3 regions of the Leptolyngbya sp. KIOST-1 genome follow, and region 2 is predicted to be linked to each of the others. Evidence: predicted binding sites of a transcription regulator. Region 2 holds the regulator's gene; each other region holds the start of a gene.

Region 1 (6,566 bases), 990 kb from region 2:
AGATCCGCTCTGACCAGCTGCCGGGGTAAAACAGCGATAGCGATGCCCCACCAATTCCGGCCAAAAAGCTGCCCGCCACAATGCTGGCCATCCGCACCTTAAAGATTGAGATGCCCATTGCTCGGGCGGCATCGGGGCTGTCGCCCACGGCCCTCACCAGTAGCCCCCAGCGAGTGGAGCGAAAGAACCACTGCATCAGCGGGGCGATCGCCACCCCCAGCAGAAACAGCGGACTAATTTGCAGGGCCGATCGCACCTGGGGCATTTGACTCCAGGCGCCCAGCGCTATCACCGGCAGCTGGGGGGCCGATGGCTGAATGAAGGGTTTGCCCAGGAAAAAAGCCAGGCCGCTGCCAAAGATAATCATGGCAATGCCCACCGCCACATCGTTGACCCTGGGCTGCTGGGACAGCCAGCCGTGGATCAGGCCCAAAAACATGCCCGCCACTCCGGCCACAATCACCCCCAGCCAGGGCGACCCGCTCAGGTACGACACGGCGTAGGCGCTCATTGCCCCCATCAGCAGGGTGCCCTCCAGACCCAGGTTGATTTTGCCGCTTTTCTCGGTCAGGCATTCCCCCAGACTGACAAACAGAAACGGGGCACTCCCCCGCAGGGTACCGGCAAGAATGGCGAGGGGAATGCCCCACCAGCCTAACGCTTCACTGGCCATGGTTTTCAGGCTCCGTAGGTGTGATTGAAAGGGGTGACGGAAAACGGTTAAGTGACTGATTCAGGGGTGAACTCCTGCCCCATCTTTGCTGGCCCAGCCGCTGCTTGTGGCCAACCTAAACCGGGGTGGCGGTGGCTACCGGGGGAGTGGTAGGTCGCACCTTGGGCGGGCGAGCCTTGAAGATCGGCAGCTTGCCGTAGAGGGAATCGCTGTAGAGCACCGAGAGAAACACGATGCCCTGGAATACCATCACCGTGGCGTCGGGCAGACCGTGGCTGCGCTGGAGAATGCCGCCGCTGGCCAGAATGCCCCCCAGCAGCAGGGCCACCAGGCTGGCGGCCAGCGGGTTGTGGCGGGCGATGAAGGCCACCAGTACACCGCCGTAGCCGTAGTTGGCGTTGAGCGATTCATTGGCCCGACCGTGCACCGCCGCCACCTCCACCATGCCGGCCAAGCCCGCGCAGGCTCCGCCCAAAAAGCAGATCGCCAGGGTGAGCTTGCCCACCGGCAGCCCCGCCACCCGCGCCGCCCGCACGTTGCCCCCGGCGGTGCGGGCCGCAAAGCCAAAGGTGGTGCGCTGAATTAGAACGTAGGCCAGAGCACAGGCCATCAGCCCCAACACCAGCCCGTAGTGCACCCGGCTGCCCGGCAGCGTGCCCAGCATGTGCATCTCAGGAATGGGATAGGTGGAGGGCTTGTTCAGCGAGGCCGGATCTTTCATCGGGCCGTTGACCATATGGTTGAGCAGCGCGATCGCGATGTAATTCATCAGCAGGCTGCTGATCGTCTCATTCACCGCCCGGTAGTGGCGCAGGGCACCGACGATGGCGATCCAAACCCCGCCCGCCGCCATGCCCGCCAGGGCCATACCCAGCTGCACCCCAGCGGTCGGCAGCCCCCAGCCGCCCAGGGTAAGACCACCCGCCACCGCCGCCAGCCCCCCCAGCACCAGCGCTCCCTCGTTGCCAATGATCACCAGCCCCAGCCGGGCGGGGAGGGCCGTACAGAGGGCGCTCAGCATCAGCGGCGATGCCTGAATCAGCGTGTTTTGGAACGAACTCCAGCTGCCAAAGGCGGCCCGATAGATCGAGTAGTAGACCCCAAATGGGTTGGCCCCAGCCAGGGCACAAAACAGGCCAAACATCACCAGGGCGGCCACCAGCGCCCCCACGGGAATGCAGATTTTTTCCAGCAGACTCCGCCAGCGATCGCTCATCATCAAGCTCCTTTATTCACCGGATTATCAATGTCAGGTGTTAGGTGTCAGGTGTTAGGTGTTAGGTGTCAGGCAGAACCGATACCCGATACCCGACACCCGATACCCGATACCCGACACCCCTCTACCCCACACTCCCCATCACCCCTTCCGCTAGCCAGTTCATCTGCTCCAGCTCGACGGCTGTTTGGCCCAGTTCCTTGCCGCCTGCGATCGCGACCTTGCCCTGGTTGTCTTTGATCTCGCCTTTGTAGATCACCAGGTTGCCCGCCACCAGTTCGGCCTTGGCGGCCTCTGCCGCCTGCTGGGCTTCGGGGCTCACCGCCGGGCCAAAGGGCGACAGCTTCAAAAAGCCGTCCTGGAAGCCGCCCCGCACCAGGTGGGGAATGCCGCCGTTCATCAGGGTTTTGCCCTCCTGCATCAGGGTGACGTAGTTCTTGTACACGTTTGACCAGTCCCACTCGGCGCCAGTCAGGTAACCTTTGGGAGCCAGTTCAGCCTGGTTGGCGTGGTAGCCGGAGGCAAAAATGCCCCGCCGCTCGGCGGTTTCAATCACCACCTTGGGGCTGTCCACATGGCAGGTAAGCACATCGATGCCCTGGTCGGCCATGCTGTTGGCGGCTTCGGCCTCGCGCACCGGGTCGGCCCAGTCGCCCGTAAAGATCACCTGGGTGGTAACGCTGGGGTCAATGCTGCGGGCCCCCAGGGTGAAGCTGTTGACGTTGCGCAGCACCTGGGGAATCGGTTTGGCGGCGATGAAGCCCAGCCGCTTGCTGTTGGTGGCATGGGCGGCGACGATGCCGGCCACGTACTGGGCCTCATCGATGTAGCCAAAGTAGCTGCCGACATTGTCGGGATGTACGCCCTCCTGGTAGAGCCCGCCGCAGTGGAAAAACTGCACTTCGGGGAACTGCTGGGCCAGGGTCAGCACGTGGGGGTCAAAGTAGCCAAAGGAGGTGGCAAAGATCGCCGTGGCACCATCCAGGTCGATCATGCTGCGGATGGTTTCCTGCACAGCGTTGGTCTCAGGCACGCTGGCCTCTTCGGAGGTTTTCACGCCGGCCATCCCCTCCAGGCTGGCCCGCCCCTCGGCGTGGGCCTGGTTGTAGCCGTAGTCGTCCTTGGGCCCAACGTAGATAAACCCGGCGGTCAGCGTATCGCCGCCCGCCGCCGTGGGGGCGTTGCCACAGCCGCTGAGTTTGACCGTTAGACCAAAGGCACCCGTGGCCAGCAATCCCCGGATGGCCTGGCGTCGGGTCACCTGAAACGTGGGTTTCCGCATGGGGGTTCTCCTGAATTGAGGGCAGAGTCAAGATGAAGCGCGCGGCCCTAACCCCGGTGGCATGGGAGGGGCAGAGAGGAGGGCTTTGGCGCGATGTGGTTGTGGAACGCTGTTGAACGTTAAGAAGAGACTATCAATGGGACCCGAAAACCGAGGTTCGAGAAAGGTGTGGCGGAGGTGCGCTGATGGCTGGGTCTCCCCGGACGATGCAGCAAAATGTGACCTAAAGTACAAATTTGGCAGGTGGGCTTGGCTACGATGGCAGCCATCGGGTTTGCTCCAGGCCTTGTGCTGCGTTAGTTTCAGGCCAGCGAGTAGCATTGAATACAGGCCCATAGCTGCACTATGACCGCCGCCGACGCCCTAGCCCTGGTTGAGCGATTACTGGCCGCCCGTGGGGCGAGGGGCTTAAACGCGATTCAGGCCACCCTGCTCCGGCAGACCTGGAGCGATCGCACCTACCAGGCCATGGCCCTGGAGCTGGGCTACGAGGTGGGCTACGTCAAGCAAATTGGCTCCGACCTCTGGCAGAGCCTATCTGACACCCTGGGCGAAAAGGTGACCAAACGCAACCTGCGGGAGGTGCTGGCCCGCCAGCAGAGGACGTTACTGGCAGACGTTGGCTTGGCCTTACAACCACCCAACCTGGGCCGCTGCCGCGACTGGGGCGATGCCGCCACCGCCACCCCTTTCTACGGGCGCACCGAGGAACTGGAGCAGCTCCAGCGCTGGGTGCTCGGCGATCCGGCGGCCCAGGGGCAGGGCCAGCGCTGTCGGCTGGTGGGGCTGTTTGGCATGGGCGGCATGGGCAAAACCACCCTGGCGGTCAAACTGGCCCAGCAGCTGCAAGACCACTTCGAGGTGGTGATCTGGCGATCGCTGCGCCATGCTCCCCGGGTTGAGGACCTGCTGCGAGACCTGCTGGGGGTGCTGGTGCCGGGGGCCGATACCGCCGCTACCGACTTTGCCAACTCCTTTGATGGGCTGCTGCGATCGCTGCTCGACCAGCTGCGCCAGCGCCGCTGTTTGCTGGTGCTCGACAACGGCGAAACGATTTTGCAGCCCCGCGATCGCACCGGCACCTACCAGCCCGGCTACGAAACCTACGGCCAGCTGTTCTACAGCCTGGGTAGCACCGACCACCAGAGCACCCTCCTGCTCACCAGCCGCGAAAAGCTCAGGGAAATTGCCCAGCAGGAAGGGGCGGCCCTGCCGATTCGATCGCTGCGGCTGAAGGGGCTACCGCCCCCGGTGGGGCAGTCGATCTTTCAGGCCCGGGGCCAGTTTAGCGGCACGCCCACCGACTGGCAGCACCTGGTCAACCACTACGCGGGTAACCCCCTGGCCCTCAAGATGGTGGCCGCCGTCGTACAGGACTTTTTTGACGGGCAGCTGGGGCCGTTTGTGCAGATTCTGGCCCAGGGGGACTCGGTGTTTGGCGACATTCGCGACCTCTTGGCCCACCAGTTTGACCGCCTCTCGCCGCTGGAGCAGCAGATCATGGCCTGGCTGGCCATCCACCGCGAGCCGATGACCCTGGCCCAGGTGCGATCGCACCTGGTTGATCCCCTGGCCCTGGGTGATGTGATCGAAGCCCTGACCAGCCTGGAGCGGCGATCGCTGATCGAGCGCGATGCCCCCAGGGCGACCAGCCCCCGCAGCACCCGCTTCACCCTCCAGCCTGTGGTGATGGAATACATCACCGACTGGCTGGTGGAGCAGGTCAGCCAGGCCATTCTGGCTGAGCCCACCACTGTCCCCAGCCCGCTGCACACCCACGCCCTGATTTTGGCCCAGACCAAAGACTACCTGCGCGACAGCCAGACCCGGCTGATTTTGCAGCCAGTGCTCGATCGGCTGCGGCTGCGACCCCAGGATCTGGCCTGCCGCCTGCGCCACCACCTGGCGGCCTGGCGCGGGCAAAACCTACCCGGCTACGCCTGCGGCAACCTGATCAACCTGCTCCACCAGGCCAAGATTTCCCTGGCGGGCTGGGATTTTTCTCACCAGACCGTGTGGCAGGCCTACCTGCAGGACAGCACCCTGCACCAGACCAACTTTGCCCAGGCCGACCTGGCTAGGTCGGTGTTTAAAGACACCTTTAGCCAGGTGCTGGCGATCGCCTTTAGCCCCGATGGTCAGCTGCTGGCCGCCAGCGACGTCAGCTACGAAATCCACCTGTGGCGGGTCAGCGATGCCCAGCCCGTGCTCACCCTGTGTGCCCAGGACGGCTGGTGCTGGGCGGTGGCCTTTAGCCCCAACAACCAGACCCTGGCCAGCAGCGCCAACGGCACCATCGACCTGTGGAACCTCAGCACGGGCGATCGCTACGGCCAGCTCAAGGACTCCTCCAGCCGGGTGTTCTCGCTGGCCTTTAGCCCCGACGGGCGCTGGTTGGCCAGCGGCTGCGAAGACCACCAGATCCGAGTTTGGGACCTTCGCAGCGGCACCCTGGTTCACCGACTCAGGGGCCACACCGACGAGGTGCGATCGGTGGCGTTTTCGCCCCAGGGCTACCTCGGCGGCGGACTGACCCCCAGCGCCCACACCACCCCCTACCACTTAGCCAGCGGCAGCTACGACGGCACTCTGCGCCTGTGGAGCCTGGCCAGCGGCGACAGCACCGTTCTGGCCACCGGCTCCCCCGTCTGGTCGGTGGCCGTTCACCCGGTCAACGGCCATACCCTGGCCACCGGGCACCAGGACGGCACCATTGGCCTCTGGGACGGGGCGACCCAGACCCGGGTGCGATCGCTCCGAGGCCATACTCAGGCGGTGCGATCGATCGCCTTTAGCCCCGATGGCTGCCTGCTGGCCAGCGGCGGCGACGACCAGACCCTGCGCCTGTGGAACTGGCAGAGCGGGCAGGTGGACTGGGTGCTGAAGGGCCATAGCAGCTGGATCTCCAATGTCGCCTTTAGCCCCGTTCGCGGTGGCTCGACCGAAGCGATCGGCTACACCCTGGCCAGCGCCAGCGAAGATCAGTCCGTGCGCCTGTGGGATAGCCAGACCCACCAGGCCCTGCGGGTGCTGCGCGGCCACAGCAGCGGGGTGTGGTCAGTGGCCCTGCATCCCCAGGGGAACTACCTGGTCAGCGGCGGCCAGGATCGCCAGGTGCGGCTCTGGTCCCTGGCCGAGCAGGCTGCCCCCAGGGCATTTTCAGGCCACGACGGTTGGGTGTTTGCGGTGGCCATCAGCCCCGATGGTCGCTGGATTGCCAGCGGTGGAGAAGACCGCACCGTGCGCCTCTGGGATAGCGACAGCGGTACTTGCCAGACCACCTGGGCCGTCCACAGCCACGAGGTCTGGGCGCTGGCCTTTTGCCCCCGGAGCGACTGCTTGGCCAGCGGCAGCCTCGATGGCACCATTCGCCTCTGGGACCCAGTTAGTCGGTC
Region 2 (6,566 bases):
GTGGACTGACTGAGCTGGCGCTGGTTGAGCTGGCGCTGTAGCCACTGGTTGCGCTGATCCATCACGCAGGCGATCGCCAGCGTATTAGCCGCCTGCTCCGCCTGCTGACAATCTTCAGGTGTCCAGGGCTGAGCCTCGCGGGTGCTGACCATTACGCCCAGTACAACCCCCTCGTGGGCCAGAGGTAGTACCAGCGGGTAGGCCACCGGATCGGCCTCCAGTCCTGGGGGCGTTCTCCGCATGGGAGGTGAAATCGTTCTACTCTCCCGCTGCTCCTCACGCTGAGGGGAAGGCGACAGTTTGCCCCCTGGACTATGAGGAGTCTGGGGCCAGTTGCTCAGCCGAACAGCCAGCTGAGACGAGTCATCCCCCCCCCTGCTATCCTCGCTCTCGATCTCACCGTCGACCTCAGAGACAGCCGCCAACCCCTCGCGCAGACCGCTCCAAAGCTCGGCGGTTTCGGGATAAGCGACCAGGGGCACCAGCGCCGGATTGGCAGAATCGGCCGCAGTTTCGGCCAGGTAGACAACGGTCGACATGGCCCCTAGAGCCTGGGTCACCAGCAGAACCTGAGACTGACAAAGGGCTATGAATTCGGAGCTAGGGGAGCCCATCATGGCAGAGCAACTTAAGAGTTTGACGGAAGAAAAATTGAAGTTTTGTCAATTTTTTAACAATTCTGTTCAGGCTTAGCTCTGCCAAATACCCTTGTAACCGTTACAAGTCATGGATTTCAACGTGTTCGACCCGATTTTTAAGAGAAGTTGAAATTCTTATTTTGAGCCTATATACTTGGCCTGGTTAACAAATTTTGTAACCGAAACTACATCCAAATATCCACTGAGAGGGAGGTAGGCAACTTGGCAAGGAGACGCAAGCGTAAGAGTCGTCGTCGCTTAGAAGGCCGTCGCATCTTAGAGGCTGTTCCTCAGTATAGTATTGAGAGCGGCAACGAAAAACCCGTAACCGCAGCTCGGAATTTTATTCATTCCGAGGGCATCGCCCCCCCAGCCCTGCTGCTGGTTAAACGGAACGAGCATACTACTGACCGGTACTTTTGGGCCGAGAAGGGTCTGTTTGGAGCCCAGTACGTCGAAGAGAACCACTTTCTCTTCCCCAGTCTGCGGGTACTGCTTGGCGAAGACGAAGAAGAATCTTCAGCCCTAGAGAGTCTGACTCATTGAGATCGATGACCCGCTGACAGGCTTTGCTGGTTCAGCAGGTTGACTGAGTCATTAACTTAAAACCAAAAGCTAGCCCTGAGGGCTAGCTTTTTTTGTCCCTAACGGCTCATCTCCTGCTCTAGGACCGCAAGTTCGTCCCGGTGGGCCGTAATGGTTACCGTGGCAGAGGGACGGGTGGGGTCCTCCGAGGATGCCTCGGGCTGCACCTGGAGCACAATTTCTTCGTCGCGATCGGATCCTTTCCAGTAGAACCAACCGGCTGCCGGGGCGATCCCAACCAGTCCCCAGGCGATCGCTCCGGTGGTGGGCCAGAGATTGGTCAACACCAGCGCCAAGCACAGTCCACCCACGGCGGCCAGGAGGGTCAAAAAGCTGGCTAGAAATAAGCTTGGTCGCACTCGGCCCCGCAGGACAAAACGCTGGGCTTCGGCATCGGCTAGCGCTACACTGTAAGCCCGTGCTTCAAAGTGGGTCGTCAGCGTTTGGAGCAGGGTCAGCGGCGCAACGGGACGAGCTAGGGTGAGGGTTTCCAGCCGATCTTTGGTAGAGGCGCGAATAAAAAAGACTAACCCTACCACCATCAGCAGGGTCAGAAGCAGAGTTGAATAGGTTACGGTTTCGGTCACGGTTGGGCCATCAGTTGTACCTTTCTAGGGTACGAAATGATGGCTTGTTCAGGTAGATCCAGGGGCAGGTAGATCGAGGTGATTAAATGACCGAGCCATAGGCGGGTTAGGCCATTCGAACACCGTCAGCGCCCGGGTGATGAGTAAGCAGGGCTTTGGGACGTGGTGGGCCGGACAGGATCGCCCATATAGGTTTTCCAGAACTCGGCCAGTTCTTCGGCTTGTAACCGCCAGTCGGGGTTGAGGCGGTACATACGACGGGGGCGACCCCGACCTTCCACCTTTTTCCAGTAGCCGTCTATGGCATTTTCGTCTTCTAAAAACTTGAGTGCCCCGTACAGTACCGTGTCGGACAGGCGATAGTGGGGGTAGTGGTGAGTCAACCGCTGAATTAACTCAGTACCGTAGGAATCTTGCTGGAGCAACACCGACAGCACGTAGCAAACGGCAAGCTCTTTGTTGAGGTAGATGGGCGGTGGATCCTCGAAGAACTGATAAATATCCTCAAATTTCATGGGATCGCTCCAGATATATTAAAGTTTGTCTGCTTAACGCAGACCAGAGTTAAAAGCAGTCGATTAGTCGCTTAACGATTAGGCTAATTCTAATCACAGGTGATCCCCACAGTATCGAAGTGAGTGCAGATGGTAACTATCTGCAAATTTTTTTAGACATTATTAAATATTCGCCGCCAAAGATAATTGGCGGTGGATCCTCAAGCGCTACCAGCTGTCAAAAATCGGGGCGATCGCCGCCGTTTTCCAGCCCTCCACTCACCGGACGGGTTTGAAACAGAATGCGGCCATCGCGCACAGCCGCCAGGTGAATTTGGACAGGTCCTGCCGTGAAAATGTCTCTAGCCGCAATGGCCTGAAAGTCGACGGCCTGCCCAGACTGCTGTACAGCTTCCAGAAAGTTGAGAATGGTTTCGGGGCGATTGTCGGCCACCTGAAGAGAATCGCTCACGACACCGTCCTGGCGAGCCCGAAACTGGGTCGCAGCCAGCAGCAGATTGAGCCGTTCAACCAGCTGGCGATCGCCAAAGGGTGGTGGGTCCAGGGTGACCGTCGCTAGCCGCTCGCCCTGGGCGTACACCTGCTGGTTGGGGGTTGCATCGATAAACACCTGAATACAGGGCTCCCCCCGCTGTAGGACACAGGGTTCACCCGTGATGTAGTTGGCCGCCGACAGCAGCCTCACCACGTAGTCTTCACCCGTGGCCAGACGATCGATCAGAGTTTCGACTTCACGATTGCCAATCAGCAAAATTTGCTGGTCAATGAAGGTACCCGGGGCGATCGCGCGGGAGACCAAACGATTGGCCTGCTGCAAAAATTCAGTGACAAACTCTTCCGCCTGAGCTCGATTTTCAGCCCGCCCCTGGCCCGACAAAATTTCCTGGTTGCGGTTGAGGGCAATGTTGCCACGAAAAAGACCCTGAAACTGAGTTTGCAGGGACGCCACCTGCTGCTCCAGGAACTCTTGCTCGGCTTCCAGGCTGGCCAAGAGCTGTTCACGCTCGGCGATGGCGCGATCGCGCTGGGCAATCTGCTGGTCCAGTTCGGCGATGGCGCGATCGCGTTGGGCAATCTGGCTACCAATGGTGGCCTGCTGCTGCAGCAGGCGATCGCGATCGACCCGCAGCGCCGCGGTTGATCGCCGCAGGGTTTCTGCCTGCTGCGAGACGGTGTCGAGCTGGCCCAGGGTTTGGCGCAGCTGTTCCTCCGTGGCATCCTGCTGCGCTACGGCTCGATTGAGCGACTCATTCACCTCCTGAAGCCGACCCAGGGCTCGCTGGCGCTCCCTGGTGGCGGACTCCAAATCAGCCTCGACGTTTTCCTGAGCGGCCTGGGCCTGGGCCAAGTTGGCTTCGGCGGTGGCCAAGTCATCCTGAATCCGCCCCAGTTCAAAAACTCCGGTCCGCAGCTGGCTGCTCACCCCAAACAGCAGCGCCAGGGTAGAGGCCGAAATTACGCTGCCGGTGGCAATGCTGACCAGGGTGGCCGTTTGCCTGGGGCGAAGGTTGAATAAACTCAGTCGGGCCTTGCCGACCCGACTGCCTACGCGATCGCCCAGGGTGGCAATCACCCCCCCCAGGATCAGAACCGCAAAAATCAGTACGTAACCAGAAACCATGCACCTGCCACAGGGGAGTTTGCATTTACTCTACTGCATGGGTTTGGACCTTAGTGCCCTAGTCTTGCCAATCAGTCGACCTGGCTGGTCAAGCCCCAGCCCCGGACTCGAACCCCGCTGGCTTAAGTAAACTGCTGACTTAGATTAACCGGATCGTGCACAGTAATTTTCTTTTTATATATTGAGATCATACCTTCCTGGCGCAGATCGCCCAGGAGGCGGGTGACCGTCACCCGAGTAGACCCAATGGCCTCAGCAATCGCCTGGTGAGAAAGTTTGAGATCGATGGTGATGCCATCCTGGCTGGGTACGCCAAAGTCGCGGCAGAGAATCAGCAGGAAGCTTACCAAGCGTGATCCCATGTCCCGGTGGGCCAGGGTTTCGATCATCATCTCAGTCTGCAAAATTCGCGATGACAGCCCTCGCAACATCAGCAGGGCCAGCTCAGGGTTTTCTTCGAGGGACTGCTCGACCTGCTCGATGGGCACCGACAACAGCTCAACCGGTGTAAACGCTACGGAATGATAGAAGCGATCGGACCGGTTGCCTGTAATCAGCGACAGCACACCAAAGACACTATTCTCCCGCAGTAGGGCTACCGTGATCTCTTCCCCGGCCTCGTATACCCGCGACAGCTTAACCGCGCCCTTGAGCAAAAAATAAACCCGCTCTGCCGGGTCGCCCGGGAAAAAAATAGTCTTGCCCCGATCGTAGGACTCAACGACAGGGGGAAATGCACCCCCAGAGAGCTGACGAAAGACGTTGGCAAGCGGCTTATCTTGGGTCACTACCATAAACGTTCTGCTAAGAGCATCACCGTGGGCATCTGCAATGAAACTGCTGCGCTACCTACACCGCTGAGACCAGGGCCAGGCCTTCAGTACAGACTACCTTGGGCACCAAGCATAGAGCAGTTTAGTCGGTCTGGCACATTAGATAATGCAAACGTTCCATGACTTTAAATCACTTAACCTCAACTGCCCAGGAGGCGTTTGTATAGCAGGCTACCTTACTGTGTTCCGAAGAGGTTTTTCTGCCACCAAAGGTTAGCTGAGTCCAGCTTGAGCTAAATCGGCAGGGGGTTCCGTGCGAAAGCTCCAGAACCGAACCGCGCTTGGGCACCTACCGCGACGGACTGGAGTTTGGCCAAAACAGACTTGATCAAAGATGTCAAACCATTCTGCATCAGGATCTTACACATACCCGACTAAAAAAATCGGGTATGTTTGACCAGGGTTTGACTTCGGTGCTAGGTTCTGAATAACAAATTCGAAATGTCAAAAACACCTGCTCCAGACCACCTAAGAGAATCCGCTATGACGCAGTCCATCGAACGCTCCACCGCTACCCAGCCCACCTTTTCGAACCTGAAGTGCCGAGAGTGTGGTGAGACCTACGACCTGGGTGCTAAGCACGTCTGTGAAGATGTCTGCTTTGGCCCCCTTGAGGTAGCCTACGACTACGATGCCATTCGCCAGCGGGTCACGCGCAGCACGATTCAAGCCGGGCCGCTGTCGATCTGGCGCTACAAAGATTTCCTGCCCGTCAGCACCGACACCCCCATCGATGTAGGTACGGGCATGACGCCGCTGGTACGCTCGACTCGGCTGGCCCGGCGTCTGGGCCTGAAAGAGCTTTACATCAAGAACGATGCCGTCAACATGCCCACCCTCAGCTTCAAAGATCGGGTGGTCTCGGTTGCGCTGACCCGAGCCCAGGAACTGGGGTTCACCACGGTCTCCTGCGCCAGCACGGGCAACCTGGCCAACTCCACGGCGGCGATCGCGGCCCATGCCGGGCTGGACTGCTGCGTCTTCATCCCCGCTGACCTGGAAGCCGGCAAGGTGCTGGGCACCCTGATTTACAACCCCACCGTGATGGCGGTGCAGGGCAACTACGACCAGGTCAACCGCCTCTGTTCCGAGGTGGCCAACACCCACGGCTGGGGCTTTGTCAACATCAACCTGCGCCCCTACTACTCCGAGGGTTCCAAGACCCTGGGCTATGAAGTGGCTGAGCAGTTGGGCTGGCGACTGCCCGACCACATCGTGGCCCCCTTGGCCTCTGGCTCTCTGTTTACCAAGATCTACAAGGGCTTCCAGGAGTTTGTTAAGGTGGGGCTGGTCGACGACAAGGCGGTGCGCTTCAGCGGGGCCCAGGCCGAGGGCTGCTCTCCCATTGCCCAAGCCTTTAGGGAAGGTCGGGATTTTGTCACGCCCGTGAAGCCCAACACGATCGCCAAATCGATCGCCATTGGCAACCCCGCCGACGGGATCTACGCCCTCGACATTGCCCGCAAGACCAACGGCAATATCGAGTCGGTCACCGACGCCGAGGTGGTCGAGGGCATGAAGCTGCTGGCCGAAACCGAGGGCATCTTTACCGAAACCGCTGGTGGCACCACCATCGCGGTGCTCAAAAAGCTGGTGGAAGCCGGTAAGATTGACCCCGATGAGTCTACGGTGGTCTACATTACCGGCAACGGCTTGAAGACCCAGGAGGCCGTGCAGGGCTACATTGGCGAACCCTTCACGATTGAGCCCAAGCTCGAGAGCTTTGAGCGGGCGCTGGAGCGCTCTCGCACCCTGGACCGCCTGGAATGGCAGCAGGTGCCGGTGTA
Region 3 (6,566 bases), on a different contig from region 2:
TCAACCTGTCGAACCTTTACTTTCATACCGCCGACTACACCCGCATTGATGTGCTCCAGGGGATCAACATTGTCCATGCGGCCCGGGCCATTTTGCTGGCCGACACCTCGCGCCCCCGCAGCGACCAGGATATTGACGCCCGCACGGTGCTGGCGGCCCTGACCATTGAAAAACTCAACCCAGCGGTCTACACCTGCGCCCAACTGCTCGATCGCCAGAATGACGTCCAGCTCAGAATCGCTGGGGTAGACGACGTGATTGTATCCAGCGAAATCACCAGCCACATCATTGCCACTTCGGCCCGGGCCCAGGGGTCAGTGGAGGTGCTGGCCGAACTGCTGACGGTGCAGGTGGGCAACCAGATTTACAAAGTGCCCGTGCCGCCCAGCTGGGTAGATTTGCCCTTCTGGCAGGCGGTCGATCGCATGAAGCAGCAGCAGGATGCCCTACCCATTGCCCTGGAGGTGAGTCAGCCCCAGCGCCGCACCCTGGTCAACCCGCCGGCCAACTATCGCCTCGCCCCCCAGGACAAGCTGGTGGTGATTGCCCGCAAAATGCCGGACAAGTTTGACGCCTGAGAACGTCGTCATGGCAGAAGAAAAAAGCCCTATCGAGCGATCGATAGGGCTGGAGATATATCGTCTGGCTGTTGAAGGAAAAACGTGATCTAGGAGCTGATATCACCTAAACGGGCTTTGACCAGACTGGAAGACACTCCTTAGAAGAGGAGCTGGGTCTGCAGGTTGAAGATAAAGATGTCGGGGTTGGTGCTGAAGTTATTGGCATCCATGATCCAGTACACAGAAGGCATCAGCCAGATGTTGCGGTTGAGCGGGTAGCGGTAGACAAACTCCAGTTCCCGCTGTTTGCCGCCATCGCCTGCCCCCGACACAAAGAACTCTCGCCCGTTGATGACCGAGAAAGGCACTAGGTAGGAAATGGTCGCCTGAGCGCCTTCCCGAAATAGGTTTGGAAAGGCTACCCCAAACTGAATCGACTGGGCATCAACACTGCCCACACCGATCCCAGTAGCCGCCTGGGTCAGGGCAACACTACCGTAGCTGTAGCGGCCAAACAGCCCCAGCCAGTTGAGCGGAGTCCAGTCGAAGTTGACCAGGAAGGTGTCGGCGGGGGCATTGGTCAGGCCTCCCCCGGCGCCGTCGTTGACAAACCCGTAGATGGGCTCGCCGAAGGTACCGCCAATCAGACCTGTTGCGTTGGGCATCAGGTTCGATCGGGTGTATAACAGCCGCAGGTTGAAGTTGTCAAAGGGACGCAGGCCAATCTGGCCGGTGAGGGTGCTGGTACCGCCAAACAGACCGACGCTGGGGTCACTGGGAGCCTTGGGGCCGCCAATGAACTCAGTATTTTCTGCCAGGTAGCCTACCCGCAGATCGAGCCAGTCGGCTACGTTCCACACCGCAACTACCCCCGTACCCCGGTCCAGGCTATTCACCTGGGTGCCACCGCTGGAGTTAAAGCTGTTGGCCCCAGTCAGGAAGAAGGTGTATCGGTTCTGGTCAAAGTAGCTGTACCAGTTGATCCGGGGACCGATATCGAGGGTGAGGTTGTTGCCCACCGGAAAGGCATAGCTTAGCTCCCGCAGGTAGACGCTAAAGTCTTGCCCAGCTGGCACCCCAGTCTGGAACTGGATGGGGGTACCAAAGGTGTTGAACAGACCCGCCGACGCCCAGAAGTTGCCCGGGCCGGTGCCGCTGCCGGTGACCAGCTGGAGCTTGAGGCGATCGGCACCGTTAAAGGAGGTGTCAAAGTTGAGCCACATCAGGCTGCCCACGTTGACCGCCGGGTTGCCGCTAACGGTTCGCACCGTCCGGGTCGGACCAGAGGCAAAAGCGTTGATCCCTTCGGCCAGCACATCGCCGCCAGAAAAGCCGCCGCCGATGTTGGCAAACACCTGACCCCGCAGCTTGGTCACGGTGGAAAACTGCTGGGCCCGGAGCTGGGCGGTGTCGGCTTCCAGCTGGTCGACGCGGCCTCGAATGGAGGCCAGCTCAGCGGCAAATTCCTCCTGCAGACGGCGGATGGTGGCCAGATCTTCCTCGGGGATGCCCGCCCCCAGGGTGCTGACGATCACATCCAGACAGGCATTGAGGCCAGCGGCGAATTCGAAGCGGGTCAGGGAGCGCTGCCCCCGGAAGGTGCTATCGGGGTAGCCCTGGAGGCAGCCGTAGTTTTCCACCAGGTTGCTCAGGGACTGAAAGGCCCAGTCGGAGGGCAACACGTCAGAGAAATCCGTGACTCGGGTAACCTGAGCCAGGTCAGCGGCCGCCGCCGGGCGCACCACGGCTTCGGTTTCGAGGCTTCCCTCCAGGTCATCCACCCGAAACATGGCGGTGGGCTCAGCGGTGTCTACGGGCTCAGCGGCCAGCAGAGTCCCTGCCGGAGCGATCGCATCAGCCCCTAGCACCGTTGCCGCAGCCATCTCTGCTGCCAATCCTGCTGGGGCAGCTTCGGCAGCGCCGTTATCGCTGCCCTCGTAGCTGGCGGCTGCGAGGGCAACTCCAGCGCTTTCGTCCAATTCTTCAAACGGCGCAGGGGAACTCGCAACCGCCGCCGTAGCGGACAGCAGCAGCACCGAAGCAGCCACTAGAGCGCGATCGCAACCAGTCAAGCAAAGGCGGGCCACAGCACGCCAGGAGAGTACGTTCACCATCAATATTTCCTCACACCAAAACACATCCACACTGTTATCGGCCCCTGGGAACTAGCAGGGTCAAAAAAGCGTCTAACCTCTCAGACCCCTTACTCAAACCTCGCTAGATGGAAACGACACTCATTCAGGTTCCTAGCGAGCCAGGAATCTGGGGCTGTTCGCTTCCAGACCGATTAAATTTGATAGACCCCAGAGACTGGGGCTAATGCCTGATGCCAATGGACAGGGCGGGACGCTTTACCGCAGGGTTCCTGAGTCTGTCGAAGGCGTTGCTGACTTAGACTACTCAAGGATTAAAAGCAGGTAAAGCACTCCGCTCTCAGTCTTTAATGCAGCCCTGAAAGATTCAATTACAGGCCAAGAGCCATAGACTTGAGCTAGAAGCCTGCAGGACTTGGCGCTGAAATTTGCTTTGCAGCCACCCTGGGAATGTCACCAATTCTGGCCAAAAGCCTTTTCCCATCGGTGTGGCTAAGCCCGATCCAACTCAACAGTCTAGGGACTGTAAAGGCGGCGGCTGAGTCATCAAAGGCCCTTGATGACAGCTCCTAGGCTTCAGAAAGCTCAGGGCTGACTTTGGTGCCAACTTTGGGCCGGCCGGGCAGAATGATGTTCAGCAAGATGGCGGTCATGCCGCCGGTTGAGATCCCTGAAGAGAACACGTTTCTGATCAGCGCGGGCTTGTCGGCAAAGATGTCAGGGGAGTAAACCACCCCTAAGCCCAGGGCCAGAGAAACCGCAACGATAACGGCAGAGCGTCGATCGAGCCCGGTCGACGCCACAATGTTTAGACCGGCTACGGCAATGGAGCCAAACATGACCAGCGTGGCACCGCCCAGAACTGGCTGCGGAATGGCCTGAAAAATACCACCAACAATGGGAATGAGCCCGAGAATGGCAAAGATACCTGCGACGTAGAAGCCCACGTAACGGCTGCCCACCCCGGTCATTTGAATGACCCCGTTGTTCTGGCTAAAGGTGGTGTTGGGGAAGGTGTTTAACAGGGCCGCGATCGCTGAATTGATGCCATCGCCCAGCACGCCACCCTTGATGCGCCGAAAGTAGGTAGCGCCAGAAACAGGTTCCCCGGATACCGCCGAAGTGGCGGTTAGATCACCGACAGTTTCAATAGCGGTGATTATGTACAGAAAAATAAAGGGCACAAAGGCAGAGAAGTTGAAGTCAAGACCGTAGCGCAGAGGCAGGGGCAGACGAATCAGCGGCAGATTGCTCAGGGCACTCAAATTGACCAGGCCCAGAGCAATGGCAATGATGTAGCCAACAATCAGACCGATGGCGATCGCGCCCATCCGCAAAAACCGATTTTGAGACAGGGTCAAAAACACCACAATGGCCAGCACCAAACCACCCAAAGCCAGGTTTTGAGTACTGCCAAATGTTTCGTTTTGCTGGGCTGCGGCACCACCTGCCAGGCTGAAAAAGCCAGTTCGAATCAAACTCAAGCCGATGATCATAACCACTGAGCCTGTGACCACCGGGGTAATCACCTGCTGCAACAGGTGCAAGAAGCGGCTCAGGATAATTTCAACGGCGGAGCCAAAAAAGCAGAGGCCGAAAATTAACCCCAGGGCATCGGTAGGGGTGCTGCCAGCGGCAACAGCCGCCGTTCCAACGCCAATGATAGGTCCCAAAAACGCAAAACTGGTGCCCTGCAGGCTCAGCAGTCCTGATCCAATCGGCCCAAACCGGCGGCACTGGATGAAGGTACAAATGCCGCTGGCAAGCAGAGACATGCTGACAATAATGCCGGTATCTTCTGGGCTCGCCCCCAGGGCTCCACAGATTAATAGGCCGGGGGTGATAATGCCCACAAAGGAAGCCAGAACGTGTTGAATGGCAACAAATATCGCTTCCCCAACCGGCGGCCTGTCGTTCAACCCGTAGAGCAGTTCGGACTGAATGCTTATTCTCTCACCATCCATCGCTTCGACGGTGGTTTCACGGTCTGCCTGTGTCATGGATTCTCCCTAAAAATGAGTTTCTTAATGGTTTTCGGCTTTGCGCCCTTGGACCCAACGACCTAACAAAGAATTACAACCAAAGTCGAGTTTTTTTGTTCACTGAGATACAAACAGCAGGTGTTTAAGACCGCCCTTTGCAGAACTTAAAAAAGCCGCCTCTCCTGACCTAACCCCCGACTGACCCTAGAAGACAAGCACCAGAACCTCAAAACCTTGCAGCTCAACAACTTTTGAATACGGTGTACTGTATACACAGCCTCCAAAAGAGTTATAGAAGAACGGCGCTGGGGGTTCTGTAGTCGAGAACACAGGACGCTGCTGCTATTCCAGGATTGGGTAGTAGATGAGGGTCAATGGATGAGGGTCAATGCCCAAAAAATCCCTCCTAGGACAGGTGCGCTTATTTTTATGCGTTAAGAGGATGCGGAAAAACGGTATTCAGGGTAACAAAAAGCTCAGGTTGCTGCCGTTAGGATGGGGCATTGAATTGGTCGTCAGGCACTGGAACCTGCCCCACGTCACCCTTGAGAGGTGTTGAAGGTCAATGGTTAAGGGTTTGGGAAGATTGTTGGGAACCTGCCTGCTAAGCTTTTGGCTACTGTTGCCTGCCGCACCAGCCTGGGCCGAGAAAGCCGTTGAGTCCATGGTCTTTAAGGCCGGGGACGGTGCGATCGCCGTTATTTCCTTCTACACCACTGACCCGGCTACTCAAAGCGAGGCGGTGAAGTCGTTTTATAAGACGGCCAAGTCATTTTACAAAGCCATTCCTGGCTTCTACGGGCTGGCGCTGTTTTCCAGTGTCGATGGTCTGCGAGCGGTAGAGCTGAGCCAGTGGGACAATCAGGCGAGCTACGAGGCCTTCCAGCGATCGCTAGCTACTGAGAGAGACGACGGCGACTACGAAACATACTACAAACAGTACGTCAAAGGTGGCTTTAAAGGCGTCAAAGACAACGCCAAGGAGAGTATTGGCCTGGGAGCCCCAACCGTGACAACCGCGTTTGCCATCGACCAGGTGATCTCGCCGCCGGGAATGGTATCGGCTATTCCCGGCAGCACGGCCCTGGTGCAAATCTCTAAAATCACCACCGGCACCCCTGAGTTCCAGGCCCAGCTGGTGACAGCGGCTGAGGACACCCTGGCCCACCTGCCCGACCTCTATCCGTCACCCCGCACTACGGTACTGCTCAAGGGCATTGAAGTTCCCCATGTGGCTCTGCTGACCTACTGGGGCAACGCCGCTGAGTTTAGTGACCTCAGCCAGGTGCCCCAGTTAGCCTTGCCAGCCCTCCCCCCCGCCCCAGAGGCAGAGGCAGAGGCTAACGAGGCCTTGGCCTTTACCACCGACAGCCACCTGTACCAGACGATCAAGGTGATCACCCCAAAAACCGACTATGGCAAGGGGTAATACCGTTATGTCTGCTACTGACGACAGGCAAACAACCGCCCATGATGGCTGCAGATGCTTCAATGGTTGGCCCATGCCCCTATCTATGACTCCCAGGTGGTTTGGTACTCCCGCTGCCGGTGGGGTTTTGCCCTTGGGGAGAACCCCACCGGTTCCGGGTAGGGTTCCGCAAATTTAAGTCTCTAACCTGACACGTTTATGTATTGCCGCACCGTTTAGAAAGTCACTATGGTCGCAAGTTCTCCTACTAAGCCTGAGTTCAGTCTGGGCCGTTACCTGCTCAGCGATGGCCCGGCTGGATTTATGCTGAGCTGGGTGGCGGGGTTTGTCGATACCTCCGCCTTCATCATTTTGTTTGGCATTTTCACCGCCCACGTTACTGGCAACATCGCCCTGGCCGGGTACGAGTTTGTGCAGTCTGACGAAGAGGCAACCATCACACACCTGCTGATGTTTCCGGCCTTTATGGTGGCGGTGGCGGCCACCTCGCTCCTGGCCCGCT

The links. Region 2 encodes NtcA, which controls nitrogen genes in cyanobacteria. Its sites were predicted from a motif close to TTTGTANNNNNNNNTACAAA; they were not measured.
Region 1: NF78_RS20980 (BMP family ABC transporter substrate-binding protein) is a predicted target of NtcA. The motif match lies at 3,387-3,406, and genes of this name have one in related genera.
Region 3: NF78_RS01850 (uracil-xanthine permease family protein) is a predicted target of NtcA. The motif match lies at 4,748-4,767, and genes of this name have one in related genera.

Annotation. Positions count from the first base shown of each region.
Region 1 is NZ_JQFA01000004.1:890,843-897,408, forward strand. Features, by position in the region: gene NF78_RS20970 (ABC transporter permease) at 1-673, opposite strand, end outside; gene NF78_RS20975 (ABC transporter permease) at 789-1,889, opposite strand; gene NF78_RS20980 (BMP family ABC transporter substrate-binding protein) at 2,014-3,171, opposite strand; gene NF78_RS20985 (NB-ARC domain-containing protein) at 3,517-6,566, shown strand, end outside.
Region 2 is NZ_JQFA01000004.1:1,877,358-1,883,923, forward strand. Features, by position in the region: gene NF78_RS25210 (ATP-binding protein) at 1-539, opposite strand, end outside; gene NF78_RS30080 (DUF3155 domain-containing protein) at 861-1,184, shown strand; gene NF78_RS25220 (cofactor assembly of complex C subunit B) at 1,283-1,810, opposite strand; gene NF78_RS25225 (PadR family transcriptional regulator) at 1,936-2,325, opposite strand; gene NF78_RS25230 (DUF3084 domain-containing protein) at 2,543-3,946, opposite strand; gene ntcA (global nitrogen regulator NtcA) at 4,069-4,740, opposite strand; gene thrC (threonine synthase) at 5,263-6,566, shown strand, end outside.
Region 3 is NZ_JQFA01000002.1:372,985-379,550, reverse strand. Features, by position in the region: gene NF78_RS01860 (ion transporter) at 1-578, shown strand, start outside; gene NF78_RS01855 (iron uptake porin) at 719-2,674, opposite strand; gene NF78_RS01850 (uracil-xanthine permease family protein) at 3,223-4,653, opposite strand; gene NF78_RS01845 (antibiotic biosynthesis monooxygenase) at 5,258-6,064, shown strand; gene NF78_RS01840 (YoaK family protein) at 6,293-6,566, shown strand, end outside.